Regions from separate parts of the Bradyrhizobium sp. CIAT3101 genome, predicted to be linked through region 2. Evidence: riboswitches for the same ligand, from Rfam matches in the RefSeq annotation. Region 2 holds a riboswitch; the other holds the start of a gene.
What was found. A riboswitch is a leader RNA that binds a small molecule or an ion and turns the genes downstream of it on or off. The one in region 2 is predicted to bind S-adenosylmethionine.
Positions count from the first base shown of each region.

Region 1 (4,184 bases), 1.3 Mb from region 2:
CGCTAATCCCGCACCGGCATCACCGTCCCAGACCACGATTGCCGCGACGTCGTCCGCCGAGCAGCGCGGCCTCACCTCGCGCGCCATCGACAAGGTGAAGCAGGTCGCGAAATCCGCCGGCGACATTTTCAGCCGCGTGCCGTGTCTGTCGCCGAAGGGCGGTGCGAACACGATGGGCTCGCTGCCGCATGTCGCGAGCAAGCTCGTCGCGGGTAAGCCCGTCGTGATCGTCGCATTCGGCTCGTCGTCGACGGCGGGCTACGGCGCGAGCTCGCCCGACTTCAACTATCCGAACCGTCTCGCTGCGCAGCTGCGCCGGCAATATCCCACCGCCGACATCACCGTCATCAATGCCGGAATCGGCGGCGAGGACGCGCCCGAGATGATGAAGCGCCTCCAGAAGGAGGTGATCGACGTGCATCCGGATCTCGTGATCTGGCAGGTCGGCACCAACGCCGTGCTGCGCGATCTCGATCCCGGCGACACCGCCAAAATGGTCGAGGACGGCGTCACCCGCATCCAGGCCGCAGGCGATGCCGACGTCGTGCTGGTCGATCCGCAATATTCGCCGCGCGTCACCGAGCGTCCCGAAAGGGCAAGCAGGATGGTGAAGCTGCTCGGCAAGGTCGCCGAGCTCCGTCACGTCGGTATCTTCCCGCGCTTCGAAGTGATGCGCGAATGGCATGAAAAGCAGGCGCTCCCGGTCGAGAGCTTTGTCATCGCCGACGGCCTGCACATGAACGATTGGGGCTATGCCTGCTTCGCCCAGCTGCTCGGCGACGACATCATCCGCTCGGTCGGCCAGATCAAGCTCGGCGTGAACGTGCCCGCGGACGTGCGGACGTACCGGCCGATGTGATTTGTCGTCCCGGCGAACGCCGGGACCCATACCGCGTGATCTATCGGTGGATTTCGGCGCTAGTACCGGAGACCGCTTAACTACCAGTCTTCGCCAAACCTAATCCTGTGGTTATGGGTCTCGGCTTTCGCCGGGACGACAGGAAGCTCTCACGCCTTCTCCAGCGCCGCGGTCAGATCCTCGATCAGATCGTCGGCATGCTCGAGCCCGGCCGAGAAGCGGATGAAGCCTTCGCCGATCCCGAGCTCGGCGCGCACTTCCGGCTTCAGCCGCTGATGCGTCGTCGTCGCCGGATGCGTGACGAGGCTCTTGGCGTCGCCGAGATTGTTCGAGATCTTTGCAAGCTTCAGCTCGTTGAGCACGCGGAACGCCGCCGCCTTGCCACCCTTCACCTCGAAGCCGACCAGCGTCGAGCCGCCGCGCATCTGCTTCTTCACCAGCGCGGCCTGCGGATGATCGGCCCGACCGGGATAGACCAGTCGCGCGATCTTCGGATGGCTCGCCAGCACGTCGGCGATGCGCGCCGCGGTGTCGGTCTGCGCGCGCACGCGCACGCCGAGCGTCTCCAGGCCCTTGAGCAGGACCCAGGCGTTGAACGGCGAGATCGACGGGCCGGTCTGGCGCATGAAATTGTGGATGTGCTCGGCGATGAAGGCTTCCGACGACAGAATGATGCCGCCGAGACAGCGGCCCTGGCCGTCGATGTGCTTGGTCGCGGAGTAGACGACGACGTCGGCGCCGAGTGCGAGCGGGCTCTGCCAGATCGGCGTGGCGAACACGTTGTCGACGACGAGCCGCGCGCCGCCGCTATGCGCGATCTCGGCGATGCCGGGAATGTCGAGCACGTCGAGCGTCGGATTGGTCGGGCTCTCCAGGAAGAACGTCTTGGTGTTCGGCTTCAGCGCGCGCTGCCATTCGTCGAGATTGGCGCCGTCGACCAGCGTGGTCTCGATGCCGTAGCGGGGCAGCAGATCCTGAATGACGTAGAGGCACGAGCCGAACAGCGCGCGAGACGCGACGACATGGTCGCCGGCTTTCAGCGGCGCCAGGATCGCCGTCGTCACCGCGGCCATGCCTGTTGCCGCCGAGCGCGCGGCCTCTGCGCCTTCGAGCTCGATCATGCGGCGCTCGAACATCGCGATCGTCGGGTTCGAGTAGCGCGAGTAGATGAAGCCGGGGTCCTCGCCCTTGAACCGCGCCTCGCACTCCTCGGCGCTGTTGTAGACATAGCCCTGGGTCAGGAACAGCGCCTCCGACGTCTCGCCATATTGCGAACGCAGGGTGCCGGAATGGACTAGGCGGGTTTCGGGACGGTAGTTGGCAGGCGACTTCGACATAGGACCCTCCGACATGACCGTTGACGCTAAAACGGTCACAAAAAAACCGGCCTGGAAATCTCCACGGGCCGGGATCACAGAGGTCCCCGGCCTGTTTAGCGACTTATTTAACGTGGCTGCAAGCCGGCCGGCTCAAATCACCACGGGATAAGTGATGCTCATATTCCGCAATGCCCTTTTCGTCAAGGCGTCCATCGGATAGCCGTAAAAGGCTAGTATTTCCCGCATGTCCGGATGTATTTGACCCCCGATGAGGACCCCCGGTTGACGTTCACGGTTGCCGCCGACGCCAATGGTATCCTGCCCGACCGCATGATCGCGGCGATGGCGGAAGAGGGCCTCATCCTGCCCGCGTACGATTTCGTCGAAAGCCAGATCCAGCCGGCGAGCCTCGATCTGCGCCTCGGTGACATCGCCTATCGCGTGCGCGCGAGCTTCCTGCCCGGCCCCGGTGCCACCGTCGCCGAGCGCATCGATCAGTTGAAGCTGCACGAGTTCAGCCTCGCCGACGGTGCGGTGCTGGAGACCAATTGCGTTTACATCGTGCCGCTGCTCGAGAGCCTTGCGCTGCCGCCGGAGATCGTCGCGGCCGCCAACCCCAAAAGCTCGACCGGACGGCTCGACGTCTTCACCCGCGTGATCGCCGACGGCACCCGTCGTTTCGACATGATCGGCGCCGGCTATCACGGTCCGCTCTATGCCGAGATCAGCCCGAAGACATTTCCGGTGCTGGTGCGTGAGGGCTCGCGCCTGTCGCAGGTGCGCTTCCGCACCGGTGACGCCATCCTCAATGCCGACGCGCTCGATGCGCTGCATGCCACCGAGCGTCTGGTCGATATCGACGATGCGGATCTCACCGGCGGCGTTGCCGTCTCCGTCGATCTCTCCGGCGAGAAAAGCACGGGCTTCGTCGGCTATCGCGCCAAGCGGCACACCGGCGTGGTCGATGTCGATCGCCGCTCCGGCTACGCGGTGGAAGATTTCTGGGAGCCGATCTCGGCCCGTCCCGACGGCAGCCTGATCCTCGATCCCGGCGAGTTCTATATCCTCGCTTCCAAGGAAGCCGTGCAGGTGCCGCCCGATTACGCCGCGGAGATGGTGCCGTTCGATCCGCTGGTCGGCGAATTCCGCGTGCACTATGCCGGCTTCTTCGATCCCGGCTTCGGCTATGCCGGCGCGGGCGGGCTGGGATCTCGCGCCGTGCTGGAAGTGCGCTCGCGCGAAGTGCCGTTCATCCTCGAGCACGGCCAGATCGTCGGCCGCCTCGTCTACGAGAAGATGCTCGCGCGCCCCGACGCCATGTACGGCCAGCGCATCGGCTCAAACTACCAGGCGCAGGGCCTCAAGCTGAGCAAGCATTTCCGGGTGTAGCTGCACACACGCTGTCATGCCCCGGCTTGACCGGGGCATCTAGTACGCCGCGGCCTATCGGCTCCATCACAATCGCCTCTGGAATACTGGATCGCCCGGTCTTCGCCGGGCGATGACAGCGGAGATTGCGTCACCCGATCCGCGATGACACACTCCCGCAAAACAACAAGCCGGGAGCAAACGATGACCGCAGCTGACGCCGCGCAACAAGCCCAATGGAAACGCTGGCGCGCGGTCGCCGACCTCTATCACGCTTACTTCACCGGCCTCATCCTCACCGTGGTCACGCGGCGCGGCACGGCGGACGCTGCTGAATTCGTCTTCCGCGTCTTCCGCCGCCAGCAGCAGGAGCGCTTCCTGCCCGGTCTCAAGAAGCTCGGGGTCGATCATCTGCCGCCGGCGGTGGCGGCGGCTCAGTATCATTATCTCTCCAACTGGATCGGCGGTGTCCACGTCGAATACATGTATGAGAGCGACACCAAGGCCTGGATCCGCTATCCGCCGCCGCGATGGATCTGGAAGGGCCCGGCGATCTGCGGCGTGCCGGGCGAAGTCTCGCGCGCAATGCTGCGCGGCTGGCACGCCAACAACGGTGTCGCGCTCGGTGATCTCCGCCT
Region 1 is NZ_CP121634.1:9,071,333-9,075,516, reverse strand. Features, by position in the region: gene QA645_RS42025 (SGNH/GDSL hydrolase family protein) at 1-859, shown strand, start outside; gene QA645_RS42020 (O-succinylhomoserine sulfhydrylase) at 1,009-2,196, opposite strand; SAM riboswitch at 2,271-2,350, opposite strand; gene QA645_RS42015 (2'-deoxycytidine 5'-triphosphate deaminase) at 2,461-3,567, shown strand; gene QA645_RS42010 (hypothetical protein) at 3,751-4,184, shown strand, end outside.
Region 1: linked by a shared signal. The riboswitch ahead of QA645_RS42020 (O-succinylhomoserine sulfhydrylase) and the one ahead of QA645_RS04790 (homoserine O-acetyltransferase) in region 2 are both predicted to bind S-adenosylmethionine.

Region 2 (4,184 bases):
GGCGCCGACGGGAATGCAGAGGATGACGAGATCGGCGTCCTTCACGGCTTCCGCATTGGTCGCCACGACCTGGTCGACGATGCCGAGCTCGAGCACCCGCGCGCGCGTCTTCTCCGAGCGCGCGGTGGTGACGATCTCGCCAGCCAAGCCCTGAAGCTTGGCAGCACGCGCGATCGAGCCGCCGATCAGACCGAAGCCGATCAGCGCGACGCGCTGGAAGTGCGGGTCCACGCTCATTTGTCGGCCATGAAGTCGCGCAGGGCGTCGACGACGAGGCGGTTGGCCTCCTCGGTGCCGATGGTCATGCGCAGCTGGTGGTGCAGGCCGTAGTTCTTCAGCGCGCGCAGCACGAGGCCGCGCTTGGTGAGATAGGCATCGGCCGCGTCCGAGGTCTTGCCTTCCTGCGGGAAGTGGATCAGCACGAAATTGGCAACGCCCGGGGTCACCTTCAGTCCGAGCTTGGTGATCTCCTCGGTGAGCCAGTTGCGCCAGGTCTCGGTGAACTGCTTCGACATCGCCTGGTGCGCGGTGTCCTCGATCGCGGCGACCGCGGCATACATCGCCGGCGTCGACACGTTGAACGGACCGCGGATGCGGTTGACGGCGTCGATGATGTGCTCGGGGCCGAACATCCAGCCGATGCGCAGGGCCGCGAGGCCGTGGATCTTGGAGAAGGTGTGCGTCACCACCGTATTGTCGGTGGTGGCGACGAGCTCGATCCCCATCTCGTAATCATTGCGCGAGACATAGTCGCAATAGGCGGCGTCCAGCACCAGCAGCACGTGCGACGGCAGGCCCGCGCGCAGGCGCTTGACCTCGTCGAACGGGATATAGGTGCCGGTCGGGTTGTTGGGGTTGGCGAGCCAGACCAGTTTCGTCTTCGGTGTCACCGCCTTGAGGATGGCGTCGACGTCGCAGGTCAGGTTCTTCTCGGCCGCGACCACGTTCTTGGCGCCGACCGCCATCGTCGCGATCGGGTAGACCAGGAAGCCGTGCGTGGTCGAGATCGCCTCGTCGCCGTGGCTGAGATAGGTGTGGGCGAGCAGGTTGAGGATTTCGTCCGAGCCGGCGCCGCAGATGATGCGGTTCGGATCGAGCCCGAAAGAACGGCCGATCGCCTCGCGCAGCACGCGCGAGGTTCCTTCCGGGTAGTCCTCCAGATGGTCCGCGACGTGCTTGAAGGCCTCGATCGCCTTGGGCGAGGGTCCGAACGGCGTCTCGTTGGCCGAGAGCTTGAACACCTTGCGGCCCGGCTCCGGCACCGGGGTCTTGCCGGGCGTGTAGGGCGCAATATCGAGAATGCCGGGATTCGGCACGGGGCGGGACATCTTCAACTCCGGATAGGCTTAGGCGGTACGCGATTTACGATTTCGGCCCGGTCGGGGGCACCGTATAGCGCGTTGCGTGGCTGCCGACGAGAGCCGTGGAGCGCACCGAGGCCCCTGCCTCGATCAGAGCAGCCCTGATTTTGTCGATGCTGGTGTCGCTGGTGACCGAGACCAGCAACGCTGCGCCGTCGAAGGCGGTATCGGGCACCGCCACGATATCGGCGAGCGGCGACAGCGCCCGCGCGACCTCGGCGTTCCACCCCGACACGCGCACGCTGAAGGTCTCGACCTCCGTCACCACGGCGCTGTCGGCGACGCGCGAGATCGCGAATACGGGCAGCGCCGCCGGATGGTCGGCGCGCTCGACGAAGGGCATGCGCGCAATGATCTTCGGCGCACCATCAGCCTCCAACTCCAGCCACCACGGCGTGCGGCTCGATGTCGCCGAGACCAGCGCCAGGTCGCCCTTGGATTTCGCCACGGCCTCGACCGCCGCCTGCGCGCTGAAATGCGCGACGTAAGGCACCGTGAAGCCGAAATGGAAGCGCACGGAATCACGCATCGCCGGCTCGCTCACCGAGATGTCGGCATGCACGGAGAACGGCGCCTGGACATAGGTGAAGGTCGAGATGATGACGCGCCAGATGCTCTCGACCGTGTCGAGCGGCAGAATGCCACGGTGGCGTTGCACGATGTCACGCATCATCGAGGCTTCGCGCGCCGGGCGGAACGCCGAGCCGACCTCCTGGGTCTGCTTCACCTGGATCAGGCGGTCGATGATGTCGCCGCGCTGCATCAGCAGGCGATGCATGCCCTCGTCGATCGCGTCGATCTCCTTGCGCAATTCCTGGAGAGATGGTGGCGCGGGCGGACGTTGGGACATATCTGCGAGTGCTGTTGTGAGTGGCGTTCCAATGCGGATCGGGCAAGCCGGATCCGCTGCGGTCGATGTCTTGATTAGGCAGTCAGGGCGGCGAAAGCAAAGAGAAATGACGACCTGCCAGGGAGCCCGCAGAGAGGCCATTTTGGCTTATCCGGACCGTGACTTGACGAAAAGGGCCCAAGCCGGTAGGTTTTTGCCTGTTCCGTGGTCATTTGAGCCGGCCGGCTTGCAGCCACGTTAAAAAACTCGCTAAACAGGCCGGGGACGCTTTCGATCCCGGCCGAACCTATCGTTCAGGCCGGGTTTTTTATGGCCTGATTTCATCGCGGTCTCACGTTTGATCGCAAACGAGGTCGATGGTCAGAGATGGTTGGCGTCAAGTCTGTCCCCAGTCCCGCGATCAGTGCCGACGACCGGTCGCATGAGGTCGATCATCCGAGTTCGGAGGTCGCGCAGTTCGGCGCCGACCAGCCGCTGCGGCTCGATTGTGGCATCGATCTCACCCCGTTCCAGATCGCCTACAAGACCTATGGTGAGCTCAACGCCGATCGCTCCAACGCGGTGCTGATCTGCCATGCGCTGACCGGTGATCAGCACGTCGCCAATGTGCATCCCGTCACCGGCAAATCCGGCTGGTGGGAGACGCTGGTCGGTCCCGGCCGTCCGCTCGATCCCAGCCGTTACTTCATCATCTGCTCCAACGTGATCGGCGGTTGCATGGGCTCGACGGGGCCCGCCTCGATCAATCCCGCAACCGGCAAGGTGTGGGGCCTGGATTTCCCCGTCATCACCATCCCCGACATGGTGCGCGCGCAGGCGATGCTGATCGACCGGCTCGGCATCGACACGCTGTTCGCCGTCGTCGGCGGCTCGATGGGCGGCATGCAGGTGCTGCAATGGACCGCGGCCTATCCCAAGCGCGTCTACTCGGCGCTGGCGATTGCCTGTTCGACGCGGCATTCGGCACAGAACATCGCCTTCCACGAGCTCGGCCGCCAGGCCGTGATGGCCGATCCCGACTGGCACAACGGCGCCTACGCCGATCAGGGCATCCATCCGCATCGCGGCCTCGCGGTCGCGCGCATGGCTGCGCACATCACCTATCTTTCGGACGCAGCACTGCATCGAAAATTCGGCCGCCGCATGCAGGACCGCGAGCTGCCGACTTTCTCGTTCGATGCCGATTTCCAGGTCGAGTCCTATCTGCGCTACCAGGGCTCGTCCTTCGTCGAGCGCTTCGACGCCAACTCCTATCTCTATCTCACGCGCGCGATGGATTATTTCGACATCGCCGGCGACCATGGCGGCGTGCTGGCGAAAGCGTTCGCGGGAATCCAGACCCGCTTCTGCGTGGTCTCCTTCACCAGCGACTGGCTGTTCCCGACTTCGGAGTCGCGCGCGCTGGTGCACGCGCTGAATGCGTCGAGTGCGCGGGTGTCGTTTGCCGAGATCGAGACCGACCGCGGCCACGATGCCTTCCTGCTCGACGTGCCCGAATTCTTCGACATCTCCCGCGCCTTCCTGCAATCGGCAGGCAAGGCGCGCGGGCTCACCAGCAAGGACGGCTAGCGATGTCTGTACAGCAAGTGCTGCCGCTCAACGGTCTCACTGCGGAGCAGTCCGGCCCGTTTCGCGCCGACCATCTGCTGGTCGCCGAGATGGTCAAGCCGGGCTCGAAAGTGCTCGACGTCGGCTGCGGCGACGGCGATCTGCTTCAGTTGCTCGAGACCCGCGGCATTGACGGCCGTGGCATCGAGCTGTCGCGCGAGGGCGTCAACCGCTGCGTGGCAAAAGGCCTCGCGGTGGTGCAGGGCGATGCCGATACCGACCTCGTCAACTATCCCGATGACGCCTTCGACTACGTGATCCTGTCGCAGACGCTGCAGGCGACGCGGCAGCCCAAGGCCGTGCTGGAGAATTTGCTGCGCATCGGCCGTCGCGCCATCGTGTCGTTCCCGAATTTCGGCTTCTGG
Region 2 is NZ_CP121634.1:1,052,436-1,056,619, forward strand. Features, by position in the region: gene QA645_RS04775 (prephenate/arogenate dehydrogenase family protein) at 1-237, opposite strand, end outside; gene hisC (histidinol-phosphate transaminase) at 234-1,328, opposite strand; gene QA645_RS04785 (chorismate mutase) at 1,363-2,211, opposite strand; SAM riboswitch at 2,406-2,485, shown strand; gene QA645_RS04790 (homoserine O-acetyltransferase) at 2,578-3,780, shown strand; gene metW (methionine biosynthesis protein MetW) at 3,783-4,184, shown strand, end outside.